Regions from separate parts of the Halomonas sp. M1 genome, predicted to be linked through region 2. Evidence: riboswitches for the same ligand, from Rfam matches in the RefSeq annotation. Region 2 holds a riboswitch; each other region holds the start of a gene.

Region 1 (6,917 bases), 1.3 Mb from region 2:
GTTAGCGCTCTGGGATTCATGGGCGGATGATGCGTTACGCTGCGACCGAGCAGGCCAGTATGCTGACCCACGCAAAGTGCGGCCCATTGATCATCATGGCGAACACTTTTTAGTCAATGGCCCGCTAACCGTACCGCGACCACCCCAGGGGCATCCTGTGCTGTTTCAAGCGGGTGCTTCTGAACCGGGGCGCAACTTGGCAGCGCGCTATGCAGAAGCGATTTATGCGGTGGCCTACGACCTCCCCTCGGCGCAAGCCTACTACCAAGACATTCAAGCCCGCGTGCGGGCGGCTGGCCGCGCGCCAGTGGCGATTATGCCTGGGCTGGTCACATATGTAGCGTCCACCGAGGCCGCCGCAAAGGCAAAGCAGCGTGAACTGGATGAGCGGTTACCCACCGAAGATTCGCTGCATCAGCTAAGCCAATTTATCGGTCAGGATTGCCGCCACTGGGAGCTGGATGCACCGTTACCAGAACTGCCGCCACTGGAGGCTTTTGCTGGGCCTAAAGGACGCTATGCCACTATTTTGCGCATTATCGAAAGCGAAGCCCCGACACTACGCCAGCTATTAGGCCGCTTGGCGGCAGGCGGAGGCCACTGCACGATGGTGGGCACACCCGAACAGATTGCAGATGAGATGCAGCGCTGGGTAGAGGGCGGCGGCGCAGACGGCTTCAACCTGATGCCGCCGACGCTACCGGGTAGTATTGAGGACTTTATTGAGCAGGTCGTTCCACTGCTGCAGGCACGTGGGCTATTCCGCCGTGAGTACACGGGTAACACCCTGCGTGACCATTTGGGGCTGGCCCGCCCGACAGCGTAAGCGATGCCGGGCGGCCATATTAGCGCTATATCGACTGCCCGGCATTCACCCCTTAAAGCGGCGCACTGCCGTGTGCAACAAGCCAAAATCATACGCTGGGCGTGACGGCAGTACACGTAAGAGCAGCAACGACACCGCCACGGGCACCAGCGCCGCTAGTAGGAAAGACTCCAATAAGGTTGCCGTACTCGCTCCGGGTGCAGGGAACATTGCCAATCCCGCCACAAGCCCCAGCGCGGTACTGATAACCGCGTTAAGACCCGTGTAACGGCGATAGAAAAGCCCAAAAAACACCGGGAATGCAGCGGCTGAGCAGAGCAAATCAGCGAGCAAAAATAGATAAAGCACGCTGTACCCCTGGGAGGCGACCCAGGTAACCGGGATGGCAGCCAATACAATCAACCAGCGTGACATACTCATCAATGAAGCACTGCTGGCGTTGGGGAGTAACCGCCCCATATCCACAGCAATAATACTCGACGTTGCGCTAATGGTGGAGTCCGCGCTACTCATCACCAACGCGAGGCCCAACGGCACCAGCGCTAAAGCGAACCATAACGGCACATCCGCCAATAGCACGCTAAACAGCGCCACAGAGCCGTCACCTTCAAGCCCCAGCCCTACAAAGGCCAACCCAAATAGCCCCATCAGGGCCACCACGATGAAGCTGCATACACCGCTAATCCAGAAGCCTCGGCGCAGCACCTTGGTATCTTTCGCCGCGTAAATACGCTGCCACGTACCTTGGTAAAAGAGCCCGGTAAGCGCTACGGCAAGAAAGAACGTTAACCCTGCGCGTATACCGCCTATATCGCTCACCTGCAGGAGCTGTGGCGCACTCTCGGCAAGCCCTGCAAGCGTTGGCGCAACGCCACCGGCAGCCTGCCAGCCAAACACCAGCAGCAGCCCTAGCAGTGGCATAATCACCACCATCTGTAGCTTATCCGTGTAAATGGACGCGCGCAGGCCGCCGTAAAAGGTATAAATCAACGTGGCGACCATCACCACACTGGCCGTTACCCACAGCGGAATAGGGGCCAGCAGACCCACCATACGGGCAACAGCGGTTAACCCAGCGGCCAACAAAATAAAGAGGTAAAACAGCATAATCACGAGCGTGAATGCGTACATGGTACGGCCATAACGGTGGATAACGAACTCCGTCAAGCCATGGCCTTCGGGGATCAGCTCGCGCATGCGTCGGCCAAGAGGGATCATCACTAGCCTGGGCACCATCGAACCAAATGCATAGCCTAGCACGGCACCAATGCCACCCCAGGTAGCGGCCTGGGCGGGGCCAAACAGAATCCAGGTGCCCAGCGTGGTCGCGACCAGTGTTAGCACCGTGGCACGGGTATTCTGGCTATTGCGGGCGATAATGTAGTCTTCAAGATTATCGCGATGACGGCGGGCATAAAGCAGGCCTGGCACAGCTAGCGCAACGGCACATAGCGACAGCCACAGGCCAGTCCAGATAGGGTCAAGCATCATGAAAGCGGGTCCTCTTTGCCTGTTGTTAGACCGGGCTGTGCAGTGGGCGCACGGCAGGCAGGCGAAAGCAAAGAGGGAGTATTGTTAGGCTACATCCTTCCCTTCGCCGGCATGACCCGGATCAGGTTCTAAGGGTTACCAACGCCAAATGGCGGTGGAGTCTCAGCCAGTGCAGGCTCCCCTAGGACAGCAGCTACCCTAGGTGCTGAGACGGGCGCTGTCAATTGAGGATGCCCACGGGCACCTCCCAGCGACCGACTCAGCAACGTCTAGCTTATCGGACGCTAACTCAACCATAATTCGATAAGCATGTGGTAAAGCGGTATGCCCAGCATGACATTGAGCGGAAAGGTAATCCCCAGTGAGGCGAGCATCGCTAGGCCGATATTGGCCTGGGGAATGGCCGCGCGCATCGCAGCGGGAGCAGCAATATAAGAAGCGCTTGCAGCAAGTGCCGCCAGAATGACCACCGAGCCGACCGGGAGTCCCAATGCCGTGCCCATGAGAATGCCCAGCATGGATAGCAGCAGCGGCGTGATGAGGGCGAAGGTCACCAAGCGCCAGTGATGCCAGGGCATTGGCCGCAAAGTTTGCGCAGCGGTTAACCCCATCTCCAACAAGAACAGCGCCAACACCCCCTTGAACGCCCCCGTGAACAGCGCAGTGACTTCTTCCCCTTGGAAGGGCCCATAGAGCGTTCCAATGACCACACCGCCTGCCAGCAAAATCACGCCACGGTTGGTGAGCGTCTCATGCCAAAGCTTACGAGTACTCTCTTTCACCGCTGCGCCTTGATGGCGCCTAAATAGCGCAATCGCCACCATAATGGCAGGCAGCTCCATGGCTACTAAATAGAGTGTGACTTCACTGCCCACGGCCAGCTGCCGCGCCTCCACATAGGCCAGCGCCACCGCAAACGTTCCCGCACTGACCGAGCCGTAGTGGGCGGCGATACTAGCGCTGTCCGCCGGGGAAAGGCGTACCCAGCGCCGCAGCACCGGCATTAGCAGCAGCGGCGTTAAAGCAGAGAGTAGCGCAACGCCTAATAGCTCGGGTACCAATCCCCAATGAATATTCCCGTGCAGCGCCATACCGCCCTTTAAGCCGATGGTCAGCATTAACAGCAGGCTTAACGTGTCGTAGGTGGCTTTGGGTACCTGCAGGTCAGACTTCACCGCCCCTGCTATAAGCCCCAGTAAGAAAAACATCACCACAATATCTGGCATCGCTGACGCTCCACAGGGTTAAAAGAGGCTGCATTTTGCGGGGATTTACGGGTGACAACTAATAATAACTTGAAAGATAGTCATAGATAATCATCTATACTAGCTGGCGTAACCAAAGGGTACCTCAGGAGCGCCTAGAGCCATGAACATTCGCCACCTGACATTTAGACTACTTCAAGTCTATGTCACTGTCGTGCGCTGCGGATCAATCAGCGAAGCCGCAAGACAGCTGCACCTCACCCAGCCGACGGTATCCCAACAGCTAAAGCGGCTAAGCGAGGCAGTTGGTAGCCCACTACTGGAGCATCATCTACAAGGGCTTACCATGACGGCCACCGGGCAGGCGCTTTATCAGGCAAGCCGGGATGTCTTAGGCCGTTTTGATGACTTTGCAGATCAACTCAGTGATTTTCAGCAAGGCAGCAAGGGGCGCTTTAGTATTGCCCTGGTGAATACCGCCCAATATGTATTGCCACGCTTACTTGGCCCGTTTAGCCAGGCGTTTCCTGAGGTGGACGTAACGGTACATATTGGCAACCGCCGCCAAGTGTTGGCACGCTTTGAGCGTCAAGAAGACGACCTTTATGTATTTAGCCATCCGCCTGCTCTTGCCCATGCCGTGGCAGCACGCTTTATGCGCAACCCGCTGGTGGCCATCGCTGCCGCTGGCCACCCCCTTACACAGCACTCATCAATCACCATGGAGCAGCTGCTTAATGAGCGCTTGTTGCTGCGCGAACCGGGGTCAGCCACGCGTATGCTACTGGAAAGTTGGCTACAAGAGCATGGGCTAACCATGAAGAAAACCCTGCAAATGGCCAGCAATGAAGCGATTCGCGTTGGCGTGGCGGCGCGCATGGGGGTCGCGGTGCTATCAGAGCATGTTCTGCCAAGCGAGCATCCCGAGATATCGATTCTTCCGGTAGAAGGTTTACCCATTGAAAGCCACTGGCAGATGATTGTCCGCAATGACCAGCGGCTTCCCCAATCCGCCCAGCGCTTTCTTCACTATGTCAACGCACATCTTGCCCAGTGGATCGAGCCACGCTTCATATGCAATGAACTGGATGCGCTGCTTCACAGAGAGCATGAGCATAGTCGCTGTCACTAGTCACTAGCGAGCTCCGGAAAATATCAGCGATAGCTATTTCAACAAAATCTTATGTTTTTTATTAGCAAAATAATTAGTTTCTAAAAAAAGACGTAATACCTGCCTTATTAGCGGTTTTCATTCGTTTTTATTCCGTATTGCAATGCAACACGGATTGATAAACTAGCCGCGATTAACCCTCTCCCCTTCTAATCTTTATTAGGATAAAGCCCATCATGTTGATGTTGCAGCAAGACCCCAGCCAGCCGCGAGTTTCTCGCCGCTGGCTTTTTCTGTTTGCAGCTTTACTACTCGGTATAAGCCCTGCGGCTTTTGCCGTCACCGGAGATATTGATTTAACCACGTCTGTTATCGGCTTCTTTGCAGTCGCAGTTTTCGTTTTGGCCTACGCGTTAGTTATGGCTGAAGAGAAAATCCACATGCGCAAGTCCAAGCCTGTACTGGTAGCAGCCGGTATCATTTGGGGACTCATTGGCTGGGTGTACGTCCAAAATGGCATGTCGGAAACGTCAGAACATGCGTTCCGTGTGACCCTTTTGGAGTTCACCGAGCTAATGCTGTTCCTGCTAGTAGCGATGACCTATATCAACGCCATGGAAGAGCGCCGGGTATTCGATGCGCTGCGCTCGTGGATGCTGCGTAAAGGCTTTAGCTACCGCCAGCTGTTCTGGCTAACGGGTGGCCTCGCCTTTGTGCTATCTCCCATTGCCGATAACCTAACCACGGCGCTACTCATGTGTGCTGTCATCACCAAAGTGGCTGAAGGTGATAAGCGCTTTATTAATCTTGCCTGTATTAACGTTGTGGTGGCCGCCAATGCCGGCGGGGCCTTTAGCCCATTCGGGGACATCACCACGCTGATGGTCTGGCAAGCGGGGCTTATTCAGTTTCAGGAATTTTTCATCCTGTTCCTGCCCTCTTTGGTTAACTTCCTGATTCCTGCCGTCATCATGAGCATCTTTATCAAGGATCAGAAACCCAGCAGCGTCTATGAGGATGTATGGCTAAAGCGCGGTGCACGGCGAATTATCGCGCTGTTCCTGCTGACGATTACCACCGCTGTGTTGTGCCATACGTTGCTACACCTCCCACCGGTACTCGGCATGATGACTGGGCTTGGCTATTTGCAGTTCTTTGGCTATTACTTGCGCCGCACGCTACCCCGCTCGCTGGAGCGCAAGCGTGAACGCTATAGCCGCCGCGGAGACAACAAAAAGCTTGAGCAGCTAGGCAGCGTGGTACCGTTTGATGTGTTTAACCGCGTGGCGCGCGCCGAGTGGGACACACTGCTGTTCTTCTACGGGGTGGTGATGTGCGTGGGCGGTCTTGGCTTCATGGGCTACCTTGGGCTGCTTTCCGAAGCGCTTTACACAGGCTGGGACGCTACCTGGGCCAATATTGTGCTGGGGATCGTATCGGCGGTGGTGGATAACATTCCGGTGATGTTTGCCGTACTCACCATGCAGCCAGAGATGTCCCACGGCCACTGGCTATTGATCACGTTAACCGCGGGCGTAGGCGGCAGCTTACTCTCTATTGGCTCAGCAGCAGGAGTGGCCGTTATGGGCCAAGCTCGCGGCGCTTACACCTTTATGGGCCACCTGCGCTGGGCACCGGTTATTTTTCTCGGTTACATCGCCAGTATCCTCGTGCATCTGTGGCTTAACGCCGACAGCTTTACTGTCTTTAATTAATAAATAACCGCCATAACACCTAATGCCCGCGCCAAGCGTCTACAAGCGCTGCGCGGGCGTTTTAGTAAGCTTCAAATAAATACTCGATTGGCGTTGGTCTGCCCAGCAGGTACCCCTGGTAGCGGTAGCACCCATGCCCCCGCAGCCATTCCAACTGCTCTTTCTTCTCGACTCCTTCAGCCACCACGGTTAGGCCCAGGCTTGCTGCCAGCAGAATCGTCGTATCCACAATCGCAGCATCGGTTTTGTCGGTCAGCAGCTCACGAATAAACGACTGATCGATTTTGAGCTCATCAAGTGGCAAGCGCTTTAAGTAACTCAACGACGAGTAGCCCGTACCAAAGTCATCCAGCGCAAAGCGAATGCCCTGGGCACGCAGCTTAAGCATGGTATTGCGAACTCTGGTCGGCTCCCGCATGAGCAGGCTCTCGGTTACTTCCAATATCAAACGGTTTGGCGGCGCCTGAGTTTCAGCTAATAACGCCTCTAAATCCCGCACAAACTCAGGGTGTTGGAACTGCACTGAACTGACGTTGACCGAAATCGTCAACGATGAATAGGCGGGCTGG
Region 2 (6,917 bases):
CTTTGATGACCCGCTCGTTCAGCGCAATATCGATCTAGATATGGCCGTTTTAGAGTGCTACCACCGGGAACTAAGCCAGGTGGAATGGCTATTGGAAAAGCAGGCCAAAAAGCATCAGCCGACCTACTACCACTTATTAAAAACCATTCCCGGCGTTGGCCGTATTCTGGCCCTCACTATTCTGTATGAAGTGGGTGATATTCGACGTTTTGAATCTGTCCAGAAGTTCGCCTCCTATTCCCGACTGATCAAGTGCAAAGCCGAATCGGCCGGTAAGACCTATGGCACCCAGGGCAACAAGATTGGTAATGCCCATCTGAAGTGGGCTTTTTCTGAGGCTGCGGTGCTTTATCTGCGCAGCAATCCAGGCGCACAAAAGCTGTTGCAACGCTTCCAGAAACGCATGAGTAAAGCCAAAGCGTTATCAGCTCTGGCCCACAAGCTCGGGCGTGCGGTCTATTTCATGTTAAAGAACGAGAAGGTGTTTGATGAACAACGCTTTTTAACGAGTTAGTCACGCAGCAGGCTGATGATCAACGTCTAACTGGATCATCATGGAGTGTGCTGAAATAGGGTGTCTGTTGACTGATTTTGAGATCTGAACCCCGACTTCTACACCCAACTCGAAGCCCGTCGCTTTGATTATCCATCCTGCTGGCGTGCACCAATACCCTGAGCGAGTGGGCTTACACCGGCGCTGAACCTGAAACTAACTGGGACTGTAAAGTAACCCGCTTTTTGAATAGGACAGAGGCTGGTTAACCGATGAATGTCTAGTGCCCCAGACCCACCTGCAAGGAGCAACCCGGTCTGGCAGTGGTAAACCACCACGTTAAGAGAGCCTCAATAGGTGTTTGCTGTAAGCCACTCACAGCCAACGATGACAGATGAAGTAGGATCACTAGCTCAGGGACTTGCCATTGGCCGCTGACGCGGCCAATAAAAAACACTGCGGCCTATTGACAGAGAGAAGGCTCATAGGTGTTATGTGCGCATCTCATTCTTCTATCTCAGGGACTTCAAAAATCATTGGGACACTTGAGCGAAATGCCTTACCAGCAGCAATAGCTTGGCGAAATCTAAGTTTTGGCAAGGATTTAACAATTTCCTGACCAAAATAGTTAGCAAGAAATTCACTGCTCGTTTTATCAAACTCTTGAAATGAGACGATAGTGTTGCATTGGGTGAGAATAGTCTTCGAAACATTTGCTGTTCTTTGTGCAATAACTAACAACCCTACATTGTATTTCCTGCCCTGAAGTGCAATCTGGGCGATACTATTGAGTAAGCCCTGTGAAGCCTTGTCAGATACGCCTGCAAAGTTCCATTCGGGGACAATAGTATGTGCCTCTTCCAATACAAGGCATAACCTCTTGCCAAAATTATTTTCGGTCTTGGCGATGTGAAAAAGTATGCGGAAGAATGTCTTGGTGTACGTCAATACTCCGGAAGTATTTTCAACATGTGGCAATTCGAAGATGGCAAGCTTGTTCTCACTTTCCATGAACGCTTTAAGCTGATCATAAATTGTTCTTGATACTTCTTTCTTCTTGGCGCGTGAATTTTCAGTGTCTTTATTGTAATTATTCCCAATTTCCCGCTCGATGAAGTCGATATCTTTGAAAAGTTGCTCCGAAACATCTTGAGAAATAACAGACTGAGGATTTAGATCCTCAAATTTCCCTACGTACTCTCCAGTAAAGTCTATGCAGATAACTTTAGTGTCGTCTTCCTTGAGGTATTCTCTGATTAAGTTCCGTGAAAATACGGACTTACCTGTACCTGTAACCCCTATTACAGCCATATGGTGAGACATTGCCAATGGTTTGCTAAGTACAACAGGGTAGTTTGTATTTGGGATTCGACCAACGATAATTTCGTCATTCGCTATTGTTGGCTCATCAATATTAGAAGCTAAAAATACTGGAGTATTTATCTCAGGAACCCAGCCGAATTGCTCAAATTGAAGCCTCTCTAAATTCCACGTCCCAAGTTGGATTGCCTCTCCGACAATAAACCCTGACTCGTTCTTTTGTTCCAAACTTTCAATACTCGTGACCCCCTCAACAATTTGATAAAGAACTTCAGTTGAACCAACCTTGACTCCAAGCAACTGCCCTTCGCTGACTTCTATAGCTGAGTTGTAGGTAAATCTCAAATAGTTTATTTTGCTATGCTCGGTAACTATACCAACTAGTCGCCCAAGAAGGTCATTGGTCGGCACTTCTTCAATTTTATATACCACGTCACGTGATCCAGCTCCGACGAAGGGAGTTTTAGAAAAAACGTGATCAATAGAAGGACTTGCAAGGACTTTAACCCAGCTCTCCTGATTCAGAATATATTCTTCAATAATCAGACCTCGCCGGGGCCGCTGTTCAGGGCCATGCTTAAATTCAACGAAGTCAAAAGGTTGGCATTGACCAGAGCCACTTAATGCAGGAGCAAGTTTAACCAAAAAAGTGTTTTTAGATTTAACTCCAAAAATTTGACCTATCGCGCTTTTTGATTGATTTGATTTTTCCGGAGTTATCAAATCTTCCAAAGATCTCGCGAGAGATGGAAGATTGAGAATTGTGAAAACAATCCAGAAAACAAGCAATGCATCAAATTCATTTGAATCCGCACCAAACTGTTTATAAATACCCCACAAGAAGAACGCAGAAAAAAGGGCTTCCGGCTTTCCAATTTCTCGGTTTAGTCTAGATAAGAATCGAATAAGTTTGTTTTCATCAGCTAAAGGTAGCTGGCGAAACCAAAGCAGCCCGTAACTTGAAAACAATAGATAAATAGTGACAGAGAAAAACCCCCAGTATAAAAAATCCCTGTCAGGGGTATCCACTAACAATAACGAAATACCCGCTGTTACTGCGTTAACAAAGATGTTGGAATCTTTAGAAAAATGCGGTTGGTCTATGAGAGATAGCAATACGAGTAAAAGCAATCCTGACGTAAACCAAAACTGACCAAGTATGAAGGAAAATCCCCCAGTCAGTAGTCGTCCGACTATGAGTAGAGTAATAAGCGAGAGTGCTATCAACGTGAGTCTATATTTTTTTGTCATTTGTCATCCAAGATTGATCGATAACTCGTAGCACATAACGCTGCATTCAGCGGCTCGTCCGCTGCAATGCTTGGTTATATTGCTCTAACTCCAAACCCAAAAAGTGCGTTCCTGGAACAGGATTGTTCGTTACGGGTGGATGCTCAACAAATCCATATGATCTGTATAATTTCAAAGCAGTTTTGAACTCTGGAAGAACATCTAAACAAATTTTCTTGTAGCCACTGATAACAGCCTCTTGCAATACTCTATCAACTAGCAGTGTACCCAGATTGTGGCCACGAGCACTTGGTTGGATATAAACTCGCTTCATTTCACAGACCGACTCATCCAATCTCCGAAATGCAGCACACCCAACAGGCTTGCTGTCTTTTTTCACCAAAAAGATCTTTGACTCTTCAGAGCTATACTTTTCAGGTAAGTGGTTAAATTCCTGATCATTACCTTGAAAAGAAAGATCTACCGAGGTGCTGGCAACATACTCGCGGTACAAATCAAGAACATCATTTAGATCATCAGGAAAAACTGCTCTTACTACCTTGAACACTTTCCTCTCCTAGCGATATAACAGTGATTATATCCCCTGCTGCATAACCTCAATGAACGTGCGGGCACATTGATTGAGGTTATGCAGCCACAAAATTGACTTTACCCCATTAATTCCATTGAAAGCAAAGCGAATTTTGGCTACATAACCAAAATCCGCGTGCTTGCGTGTTTTGCCCTGTTCAATAAAACTGTGTTTATGGACAGCCACCAAGGGTGGCTCTTATGAAACTGATGGAACGCGTCAAGGCGAGCCTGCGGGTCAAGCGCTATAGCTTCCGTACTGAGAAAACCTACTGCTACTGGATTCGCTTTCACAATTTGCGGCACACTGCACTTAACTTACCCCCTTGCATCTCCCCCACCCGCAGCCTAGACTCCGCTAACTAACTGCTTGACGGGGTGCCGGTGAATCCGGCTGAGATGGCGCAGGGCGTATCTGCTGATACTGCCAAAGCGCTGGTCCCGCTGAACCTGATCCGGCTAATGCGCTGCTCCTAGATGAGCGCGCGGGTACCGGCGTAGGGATCAAGCGATGGCCTTGGCTAGCTTTCACGACTGCACGCCACCTTCCACGCCATCTTCTCGATCTTTATCGCCTACCTCCGGATCACCACTACCGGAGGCATCATGGGCTACCACTTTACTGATCTCACCACCGCCTGCCAAACCGATTGGCGCGCCTATATTGAGCACGATTTTGTGCGCCAGCTGGGCAACGCCACGCTGCCTGATGCATCGTTTCGCCACTACCTGAAGCAGGATTACCTGTTTTTGATCCACTTTGCCCGCGCCTATGCGCTGGCCGCCTACAAAAGCCCCACCCTTGCCGACCTGCGCCAAGCCCATGAAGGTTTAAAAGCCATTGTGGATGTGGAGCTGGGCCTGCACGTGGGCTTTTGCCAAGAGTGGGGCATCAGCGAAGAAGAGCTTGCCGAGCTACCAGAAGCCCGCGCAACCCTGGCCTACACCCGCTATGTGCTGGATACCGGAAACCGTGGCGACCTGCTCGATTTGCACGTAGCGCTGGCCCCTTGCTTAGTGGGCTACGGCGAAATCGCCAACTGGCTGAACGCTCAGCCAACCACGGTGCGCGGCGCGCAAAACCCCTTTGACGCCTGGATTGCCATGTACGAAGGCGAAGAGTTTCAGGCCGCTATGCAGGCGGAGCTTGAATGGCTCGATGCCCGCTTGGCCGATGTCACCCCTGCCCGCTTTGCTGAACTTGCCAAAATCTTCCGCGATGCCACGCGCCTGGAAATCGACTTCTGGCAGATGGGCCTGGAACTCAGCGAATAACCCCCCCTCACGCACGACCTAAAAACACCAAAAACAAAGGAAGACCACCGAAATGAATAAGACCGTCAAGAGTAAAACCAGCCACTTTTTAGCCGAAACCGCCCAGGTAGATGCCGCCGCCGTGGCGCCGCTGCCCGCCTCGCGCAAGGTGTACGTAGAAGGCTCGCGGCCGGATATCCGCGTGCCGTTTCGGGAAATTACCCTATCACCCACTAAGACCAGCAGCATTGATGAACAGAACCCGCCGCTGCTGGTGTACGACACCTCCGGCCCTTACACCGATCCAGACGCCCGCATTGATTTGCGCAAGGGCCTGCCAGAACTGCGCCGCACTTGGATTGAGGAGCGCAACGACACCGAGTTTTTAGACGGCCCCACCAGCCATTACGGCAAGCGCCGCGCCAACGACCCAACGCTTGCCCAGCTGCGCTTTGACCTAACCCGCACCCCGCGCCGTGCCAAAGCAGGGAAAAACGTTACTCAGCTACACTACGCCCGCCAGGGCATCATCACGCCAGAAATGGAATTTATTGCCATCCGCGAAAACCAGCGCCGCCAGGCGTTGGGCACTGCAGAAGTAGAGCGCATTCTGGGCCATCAGCATGGGGGCCAGAGCTTTGGCGCCAGCCTGCCCAAAGAGATCACCCCGGAGTTCGTGCGCGATGAAGTCGCTCGTGGCCGGGCGATTATTCCCTGTAATATCAACCACCCAGAATCCGAGCCGATGATTATTGGCCGTAACTTCCTGGTGAAGATTAACGGCAACCTGGGTAACTCGGCGGTCACCTCTTCCATTGAAGAAGAAGTCGATAAAATGACCTGGGGCATCCGCTGGGGGTCAGACACCATCATGGACCTCTCCACCGGCCAGAACATCCATGAAACCCGCGAGTGGATCATCCGCAACTCGCCGGTGCCGATTGGTACGGTGCCCATCTATCAGGCGCTGGAGAAAGTAAACGGCGTTGCCGAAGACCTCACCTGGGAGGTCTTCCGCGATACCTTGATTGAGCAGGCGGAACAGGGCGTGGATTACTTCACCATTCACGCCGGCGTGCTGCTGCGCTATGTGCCGCTCACCGCCAACCGCGTCACCGGCATTGTTAGCCGTGGCGGCTCTATTATGGCGAAGTGGTGTTTGTACCATCATCAGGAGAGCTTCCTGTATACCCACTTCGAGGAGATCTGCGAGATCTGCAAGCAGTACGACGTGGCGTTCTCCCTTGGCGACGGCCTGCGCCCCGGATCAATCGCGGATGCCAACGATGAAGCGCAGTTCGCTGAACTCGAAACCCTGGGCGAGTTGACGAAGATCGCCTGGAAGCATGACGTTCAGGTAATGATCGAAGGCCCCGGTCACGTGCCCATGCACTTGATCAAAGAGAACATGGATAAGCAGCTTGAAGCCTGCCACGAAGCGCCGTTCTACACCCTCGGCCCGCTCACTACCGATATCGCCCCCGGTTACGACCACATTACCTCGGGCATTGGGGCAGCGATGATCGGTTGGTTTGGCTGTGCGATGCTCTGCTACGTGACGCCGAAAGAGCACCTGGGCCTGCCCAATAAAGATGACGTCAAAACCGGCATCATTACCTACAAAATTGCTGCCCACGCGGCAGATTTAGCCAAGGGCCATCCGGCGTCGCAGCGTCGTGATAACGCCCTTTCTAAGGCGCGCTTCGAGTTCCGTTGGGAAGACCAGTTCAATCTGGGCCTAGACCCGGATACCGCGCGGGAATTCCACGATGAAACCCTGCCGAAGGATTCCGCCAAGGTGGCGCACTTCTGCTCGATGTGCGGGCCGAAGTTCTGCTCCATGAAGATCAGCCAGGAAGTGCGCGATACCTACCGGGATCGCACACCTGAGAACGCCGCCGAGAGCGATGCGGAAGCGGTGAAGCGCGGCATGCAGGAGCAGGCGGAGAAGTTCCGCCGGGAAGGCAGCGAGCTATACCAGGAGGTGTAGCCCGCCATCCACGGCGCTAGGCAGTGCTTAGCGCCACTT
Region 3 (6,917 bases), 1.2 Mb from region 2:
CGTGGTTTATTGCGCCCTTCGATTACGGGTTTATGCGCCGTGCCGTGGTAGGTGGCTTAGCGCTTTCATTAGCGGCCCCGCCCCTTGGGGTGTTCTTGGTGCTGCGCGGTATGAGCTTGATTGGCGATGCCATGGCCCATGCCATTCTGCCCGGTGTGGCGCTAGGTTTTCTACTGGCGGGCTTTTCGCTTCCCATTATGAGCGTTGGGGGCGTGCTGTTTGGGCTGCTGGTGGCACTGCTGGCGGGGGCGGTTTCCAAAATGGGCGGGCAGCGGGAAGACGCTGCCATGGCGAGCTTCTTTATTATCTCGCTGGCCGCTGGGGTAATGCTGATCTCGATTGGCGGCAGCAGCGTGGATTTAACCCACGTGCTGTTTGGCTCAATTTTGGCGATTAACTCCACGGCGCTGGTGCTGATTGCTTCGATCAGCACACTGATTGTACTGACCTTGGCAGTGATTTTCCGCGCACTGGTGGTGGAGTGCTTGGACCCTCTGTTCCTACGTGGGCAAAGCGGCCGCAGCGGCTGGGTACACAGCGTGTTCTTGGGGCTGCTGGTGCTGAACTTAACCGCCGGCTTTCAAACCCTGGGCACATTGATGGCCGTGGGGCTAATGATGCTGCCCGCGACATCGGCACGTTTTTGGAGCAAGCGCCTAGAGGGCTTGATCGGCATTGCCATTGTGTTGGCAATGATCGCGAGCACAGGCGGGCTGCTGCTCTCGTTTCACCTGGATATTCCCTCTGGGCCGAGCATTATTTTGCTGGCAGGGGTGGGCTATCTACTGTCGGCACTGTTCGGCCGCTACCACAGCTTAGCCGCTAAGCTGCGGCGTAAAACAACGCCGCTTGCGCTTGAATAGGTGCCATCACGTTTATTACTTAAAATGGTAAGGAGTGTTGTATGTCGCTTTCCTCTTCCTCGCGCTGGCTCGTAGGTGTCTCCGCAATGCTGGCACTACCTGCGGCCATTGCTAACGAGCGGGTTAACGTTGTCACCAGTTTCTCTATTTTGGCTGACATGGTCGAAAATGTCGGTGGCGAGCACGTTAACGTTACCTCGTTGGTCGGCCCCGATGGCGATGCCCATGTTTACTCCCCTAGGCCTGGCGATGCCCGCGCATTAGCCGAAGCGGATGTGGTCGTTTTTAATGGCCTGCTGTTTGAAGGCTGGATGGAGCGATTGATCGACGCAAGCGACTACTCGGGGGTTTTGGTAACCGCCACCGAGGGTATTAACGCCCTTGCATATAACGAGCACGATGAGCACGGTCATGACGATCATGGGCACGACCACCACGGTCATGATGATCATGGGCACGGTCATGACGACCATGACCACGGGCATGACGACCATGACCACGGGCACCACGATCACGAACATGGCGATGATGACCCTCACGCTTGGCAGGATCTGCAGCAAGCTAAGGTGTATGTAGCGAACATTCGTGATGCCTTAATGGAAGCCGATAGCGCTAACGCCGATACTTATCAGGCCAATGCCGAACAGTACCTCGCTGAAATGGCAGAAGCAGATGCTGAGATTCGTGCTCTGATTAGTGAAATACCCGCCTCTGCCAGTGTGATTACCGGTCACGACTCGTTTGGTTACTTCTCTAGCGCTTATGGGGTGAACTTCCTTTCCCCAGTAGGGCTTTCCACCGAAGCTGACCCAAGCGGTGCCAGCATGGCGGCGCTGGTGGACGTGATTGAGCAGGAGAATGTTAAAGCGTTGTTCCATGAGAACATGACCAATCAGTCGATCATTGTTCAGCTAGCCGAAGAGACTGGCCTACCTATTGCCGGCACGCTCTACGCCGATGCGTTGGCAGCGGAAGGTGAGGCCCGTACTTACCTAGGCATGATGCGCCATAATGCGCGTGTGCTACACGATGCGCTGGCCGAGCCGGGTCATGACGATCATGGTCATGATGACCACGACCACGACCACGACCACGACCACGACCACGACCACGACCACGACCATCATGGTCATAGTCACTAAACGTCACTGCACACGTTTAAAACCGCCGAACAGGCGGTTTTTTTTGCATTGCATTTTAGCCCTGGGATAAGGAGACTTGTCAGTAATCCCTCGTCTTCACCCCAGCAAAGAGCCCTTACCATGCGCCTGAACGCCGATTTTAGCCACTTTGCCTGTGTTACGCCGGAAGAATATCGTTGGGTAGCGTCTCCCAGCGCGGGCGTGGAACGGATGATGTTAGACCGCGTTGGCGATGAAGTAGCCAGGGCTACCAGCCTAGTGCGCTACGCGCCCAACAGCCAGTTTAGCCATCACACCCATGGCGGCGGTGAGGAAATCTTGGTGCTTGAGGGGGTATTTGCCGATGAGCATGGCCGCTACCCCGCTGGCAGCTATTTGCGCAACCCGATTGGTACTGGGCATACACCCCAGATTGGCAACGAAGGCGCGTTAATTCTGGTTAAGCTGCATCAATTTGATAAAGATGACCTTCTGCAACTTGCCGTCCCCGCCCACCGCTTGCCCTGGCAGCCTGACCGCCGCGCTGGCCTTACTTACAAAATGCTGCATACCTACCACTCAGAACAGTATGGCCCAGAGCGGGTAAGCCTGGAGCGCTGGGAAGCCGACGTAACAGTCTCCTACCCTACTCTTAGCGGCGGGTTAGAGCTCTTTGTACTGGAAGGGTCGCTGTGGGAAAGCAGCACCGAGTACCCTGCAGGCAGCTGGTGCCGCTACCCCGCTGGCGCCGCACTTCAACTTAAAGCAGGCGGCAGTGGTGCACAGCTTTATTTAAAACGCGGCCATTTGGCCGCCGTTAGTCTATCAAACCTATAAATGGCAGTAGCGTGATCAGGATAATCATCACAACGGCTACCATAACCAGCAACACTTGAAACGGATGCGCGGCCAAGCGCCGCCATAGCGTTGGCGCTTCTCCCCTGGCAGCGGCATCATCATACGCTTGCCGAGCCTTCACTTGGCGTTCAGCCTGGTACTCTGCCAACGCTGCCTCTGCCGCTTCACGTTGGTGGGGGTTGCGAAGCCAGATGGCATCTACCCCCAGGCGAAAAAACCCCGCCTGGGTTTCGTAGATGTCAAAGCCGCGTTCATCCAGTAGTTGGCGAACTTCCAGCGCCTCTTCATCCGTTACGTGTCGTAGCCGAAATAACAAATGGGCCATATTAGTCGCCCATCGCCGCCATGCGGTCTGCCTGAATCACTTCAATCCAGTAGCCATCTGCGTCTTTGACGAAAATAACGTCCTTCATTTTGCCCTGGTCGGCACGCTTAACAAAGGTAACGTTATGCTCGTCAAACCATGCTTGGGCGGCTTCCAAATTCGGTACGTTAAAACAGATATGCCCAAAACCTTGCGGCTCTGCATTGCCATCGTGATAAGCAAAATCTTGCTGGTTTTCGGTGCCCCAGTTATGAGTTAGCTCTAGCAGGCCTTTTTGGCTGAATGTCCAGGCGGTACGCGCCTGGGTCTCTTCGGGTACGTTATCCCCCGCGGCCACATTACCTAGAAAATAGAGCGAAAACTGCATCTCCTCAAAGTCCAGGCGCCTTAATACCTGCATACCAAATACCTTCGAGTAAAACGCCAGAGCACGCTCGGGGTCTTTCACCCGCAGCATGGTGTGATTTAAGCAAAACCCTTGGGTTTGCGGTGCGACGGGGGCAACCCCTGGGTGCTGTTCACCTTTAAACGACATGGGTCTCTCCTGCGGCTGAATTAACCAATACAAAATACCCTAGAGGGGCGTAAATACTTTGACGAAGCGGTTACTTTGCACAAGGCTTTAGAGTGCTGAATATCATCACCTCATAAAGCGCTTTTCTACCTCAACGATACTTTATGAAGGCAGCATTTAGCGAATTCTAGCCTTTACCAAAGGAGACCGCATGTCCCGTGACCGTAATGTACTGGGTGAGCCGCTAACTCCCTGCTGCCACTCTCCTAAAACTGGGTTCTACCGCGATGGTTTTTGCCGCGTGGGGGCCGATGATGCAGGCGTTCACTCAGTGTGCGCCATGGTGACAGAAGAGTTTTTAGCTTTCTCACGTGCTCAAGGTAACGACTTAATCACCCCTCGCCCTGAGCATAAATTTCCCGGTTTGACCCCCGGCGACCGCTGGTGCCTCTGCGCCCACCGCTGGGCCGAAGCCGCTCAGGTGGGTCTTGCGCCACCGGTGATTCTTTCAAGCACCCATGAGCGGACGCTAGAAATTATTCCGCTGATTAAGCTTCAGCAGCATGCTCTGGACGCAGTGCGTTAACCACAAAGCCGTACAATCGATATATAGTGACTGGAAATTTTATGCAAATCTTCTACACTTGCGTATCAAATGCTTTACAAAACGAGTCTAAACCGGACTCTTTAGAGACGACTAACTTTCTCTTTAACAACCGTTAGATGACCCGCGAGCGGGGTCAATCTGGAGCTTGTCATGACTGCAATCGATATGACCCTGGGCGACCGACTAACGCTGAAGCAGCTGTCTCATGTGCTGCAAAACGGCTTTTCACCGATAGTGGAAGTCGAGTCGATGGATGGTATCTACAAAGTACGCTTTCATCACGCTAATGGCGTCTCTGATTTATGCAACAGTGAAGGTCACGTCAGCACTTTTATGGGCACCGGTGAAATCCGCGATGCCCTTGGCCAACTAGGGCTAACACATGGTGTGCTTACCTTTGCCGACCAGTGCGGCGATGAGATGATCGGTGTGGAAGGCAAAGCGATAACGCCGGACGAGATGCTTACCTATGGAACGCGTATTTCCTTTCGGTAGTCACGTACTTAGCTAGTCTCGTAGCTGCCCGTTTTTGGAAAGCACTTCCGGCAACCCAAAGCTTTACAGATCCGTTTAAGCCAAGGATAGTAGGCCCCACGACAGGGGCGCCGTTATGACGGCTGAGAAGCACCCTTTGAACCTGAACCGAATAACACCGGCGTAGGGAGTCGTGGTGCCTCTACACCACCTCCCTGCCGGGAGGATGCTATGACCTCACGCTCCTTGAGCGATTACCCCCTAGGCGGTTATCTTGAAGCGCTGCGTTCCTCTACGCCGCTAGTGCACTGCATAACCAACTATGTGGCGATGAACAGCACCGCCAACATACTGCTCGCCGCCGGCGCATCACCTGCCATGCTTCACGCCGTTGAAGAAGTCGCCGACTTTACGGCGATTGCTGGCGCGCTATCAATCAATATAGGCACTATCTCCTCTACCTGGGCGGACGCCATGCTAGTGGCTGCGAAAACGGCCCATCTCCAAGACATCCCGTGGGTATTAGATCCAGTTGCCGTGGGTGCCACACGCTTTCGCCAAACGCTATGTGCTGAGTTACTCACCTACCAGCCGACGGTGATTCGTGGCAATGCGTCAGAGATCCTGGCGCTTGGAGGATTAGCTGGCCAAGGGCGCGGGGTAGATGCCACCGCCTCTACCCAAGACGCTTTTACCGGGGCTATTGCGCTTGCTCAACGCCATGGCTGTGTAGTGGCGATGACCGGCCTAGAGGACTTTGTGACCAACGGCCACCACCACTATCGCCTCACAGGTGGCCATGCGCTGATGCCTAAAGTAACCACCCTAGGGTGTGGCCTAAGCGCCTTGGTAGCAGGCTTTGTAGCGTCAAATCGTGAGCGCCCTTTTGAAGCAAGCATCGCCGCGCTAGCCTGCTTTGCCCTGGCAGGTAGCCGAGCGGGAGAACATGCCACCGGCCCTGGCAGCTTTCAAGTCGCGCTATTAGATGCGCTGTATCAACTCACCCCCAATGACCTTTCTACCTTTGCCCAACTGGAGGCAGTGCATGCCGTTTGATCTCTCGCTTTACTTGGTAACCGACGCGAACCTTTGCGCCTCTTTTGGCCTAGAGCAGACAGTAGCGGCCGCGGTGCAGGGCGGAGTCACTATCGTGCAGCTACGCGACAAGCACGCCAGCGACGCGCAGATGATTGCCCAGGCGAAACGCCTGAAAACACTGCTTGCGGGAAGCGGCGTGCCGCTGATTATTAACGACCGCCTTAACGTAGCCATAGAGAGCAACGCCGATGGCCTGCACGTGGGCCAAAGCGATACGGCGGTGCAGGAAGCCCGCCAAGCGCTAGGCCCTAATGCCATTATCGGCCTCTCTATTAACACACTTTCCCAGCTCAAGGCCGTCCCGGTTGAGCTACTGGACTATGTAGGCTTAGGGCCTGTATTTGCCACAGGTAGCAAGCAAGACCACGCTCAACCGATTGGCTTTGATGGACTGGCACAGTTGGCTGAGGTTTGCCCGCTGCCCAGCGTGGCGATTGGTGGTCTAAAGGCTGAGCACGCAGCGCACGCTAAAACCGCAGGCGCCAATGGCCTTGCGGTGATTTCAGCCATCTGTGGTCAGCCATACCCGCGCCAGGCGGCGCAGGCGTTTTCAGCGGTGGAGCAGACTCAGGAAGCAGGCATTCCTAGCTGAACAGCGGGAATAGACGCCGCTGGCTTGAGATCGCGCATTAGCAAGGCAAACTCAAGCTGCCCAGGCTGAATGTCAGCCCCAGGTACCGGGATACGAACCCGGTGCCCAGAGCCGGGGGCAGCACGCAAGCCTTCGCCGCGCTGGTTCTCTATGTACTCAAGCGCAAAACGGCGATTGCCACCGGGCAGCATTAGCTCCATGCTGTCGCCTGCTTCAAAGCGGTTCTTAACTTCTATATCAAGCATTTCCCGTGATGCATCGTAGCCGAGGACGTCGCCTACAAACTGCTGGTGCACACCGATGGAACTGCCTTGCTCATAGCTCTGGAACTCATCGTGTACATGGCGGCGATAGAACCCCTCGGTGTAGCCCCGATTGGCTAGGTTCTCAAGTTCATCCATTAGCCCCATATTAAAGGGCCGCCCGGCGACGGCGTCATCAATGGCCTGGCGGTAGACCTGGGCC

Evidence for each region. Region 2 has a riboswitch for thiamine pyrophosphate ahead of tenA (thiaminase II). Riboswitches for the same ligand answer to the same signal wherever they lie in the genome.
Region 1: it holds a riboswitch for thiamine pyrophosphate, as region 2 does, so the genes downstream of both, P8S54_RS12935 (sodium:solute symporter family protein) here and tenA (thiaminase II) in region 2, are expected to answer to the same signal.
Region 3: it holds a riboswitch for thiamine pyrophosphate, as region 2 does, so the genes downstream of both, thiM (hydroxyethylthiazole kinase) here and tenA (thiaminase II) in region 2, are expected to answer to the same signal.

The regions. Positions count from the first base shown of each region.
Region 1 is NZ_CP121119.1:2,794,682-2,801,598, reverse strand. Features, by position in the region: gene P8S54_RS12940 (LLM class flavin-dependent oxidoreductase) at 1-826, shown strand, start outside; gene P8S54_RS12935 (sodium:solute symporter family protein) at 872-2,317, opposite strand; TPP riboswitch at 2,399-2,510, opposite strand; gene P8S54_RS12930 (sodium-dependent bicarbonate transport family permease) at 2,602-3,543, opposite strand; gene P8S54_RS12925 (LysR family transcriptional regulator) at 3,686-4,654, shown strand; gene nhaD (sodium:proton antiporter NhaD) at 4,870-6,348, shown strand; gene P8S54_RS12915 (EAL domain-containing protein) at 6,410-6,917, opposite strand, start outside.
Region 2 is NZ_CP121119.1:1,491,358-1,498,274, forward strand. Features, by position in the region: gene P8S54_RS06735 (IS110 family transposase) at 1-514, shown strand, start outside; gene P8S54_RS06740 (DUF87 domain-containing protein) at 998-3,064, opposite strand; gene P8S54_RS06745 (GNAT family N-acetyltransferase) at 3,111-3,611, opposite strand; gene P8S54_RS06750 (hypothetical protein) at 3,836-4,000, shown strand; TPP riboswitch at 3,999-4,155, shown strand; gene tenA (thiaminase II) at 4,241-4,909, shown strand; gene thiC (phosphomethylpyrimidine synthase ThiC) at 4,962-6,878, shown strand; gene P8S54_RS06765 (NAD(P)-dependent alcohol dehydrogenase) at 6,895-6,917, opposite strand, start outside.
Region 3 is NZ_CP121119.1:2,690,377-2,697,293, reverse strand. Features, by position in the region: gene P8S54_RS12505 (metal ABC transporter permease) at 1-863, shown strand, start outside; gene P8S54_RS12500 (zinc ABC transporter substrate-binding protein) at 905-2,005, shown strand; gene P8S54_RS12495 (cupin domain-containing protein) at 2,126-2,821, shown strand; gene P8S54_RS12490 (DUF6164 family protein) at 2,802-3,167, opposite strand; gene gloA (lactoylglutathione lyase) at 3,169-3,702, opposite strand; gene P8S54_RS12480 (DUF2237 domain-containing protein) at 3,893-4,267, shown strand; gene P8S54_RS12475 (hypothetical protein) at 4,439-4,783, shown strand; TPP riboswitch at 4,877-4,969, shown strand; gene thiM (hydroxyethylthiazole kinase) at 4,994-5,818, shown strand; gene thiE (thiamine phosphate synthase) at 5,808-6,452, shown strand; gene yegQ (tRNA 5-hydroxyuridine modification protein YegQ) at 6,428-6,917, opposite strand, start outside.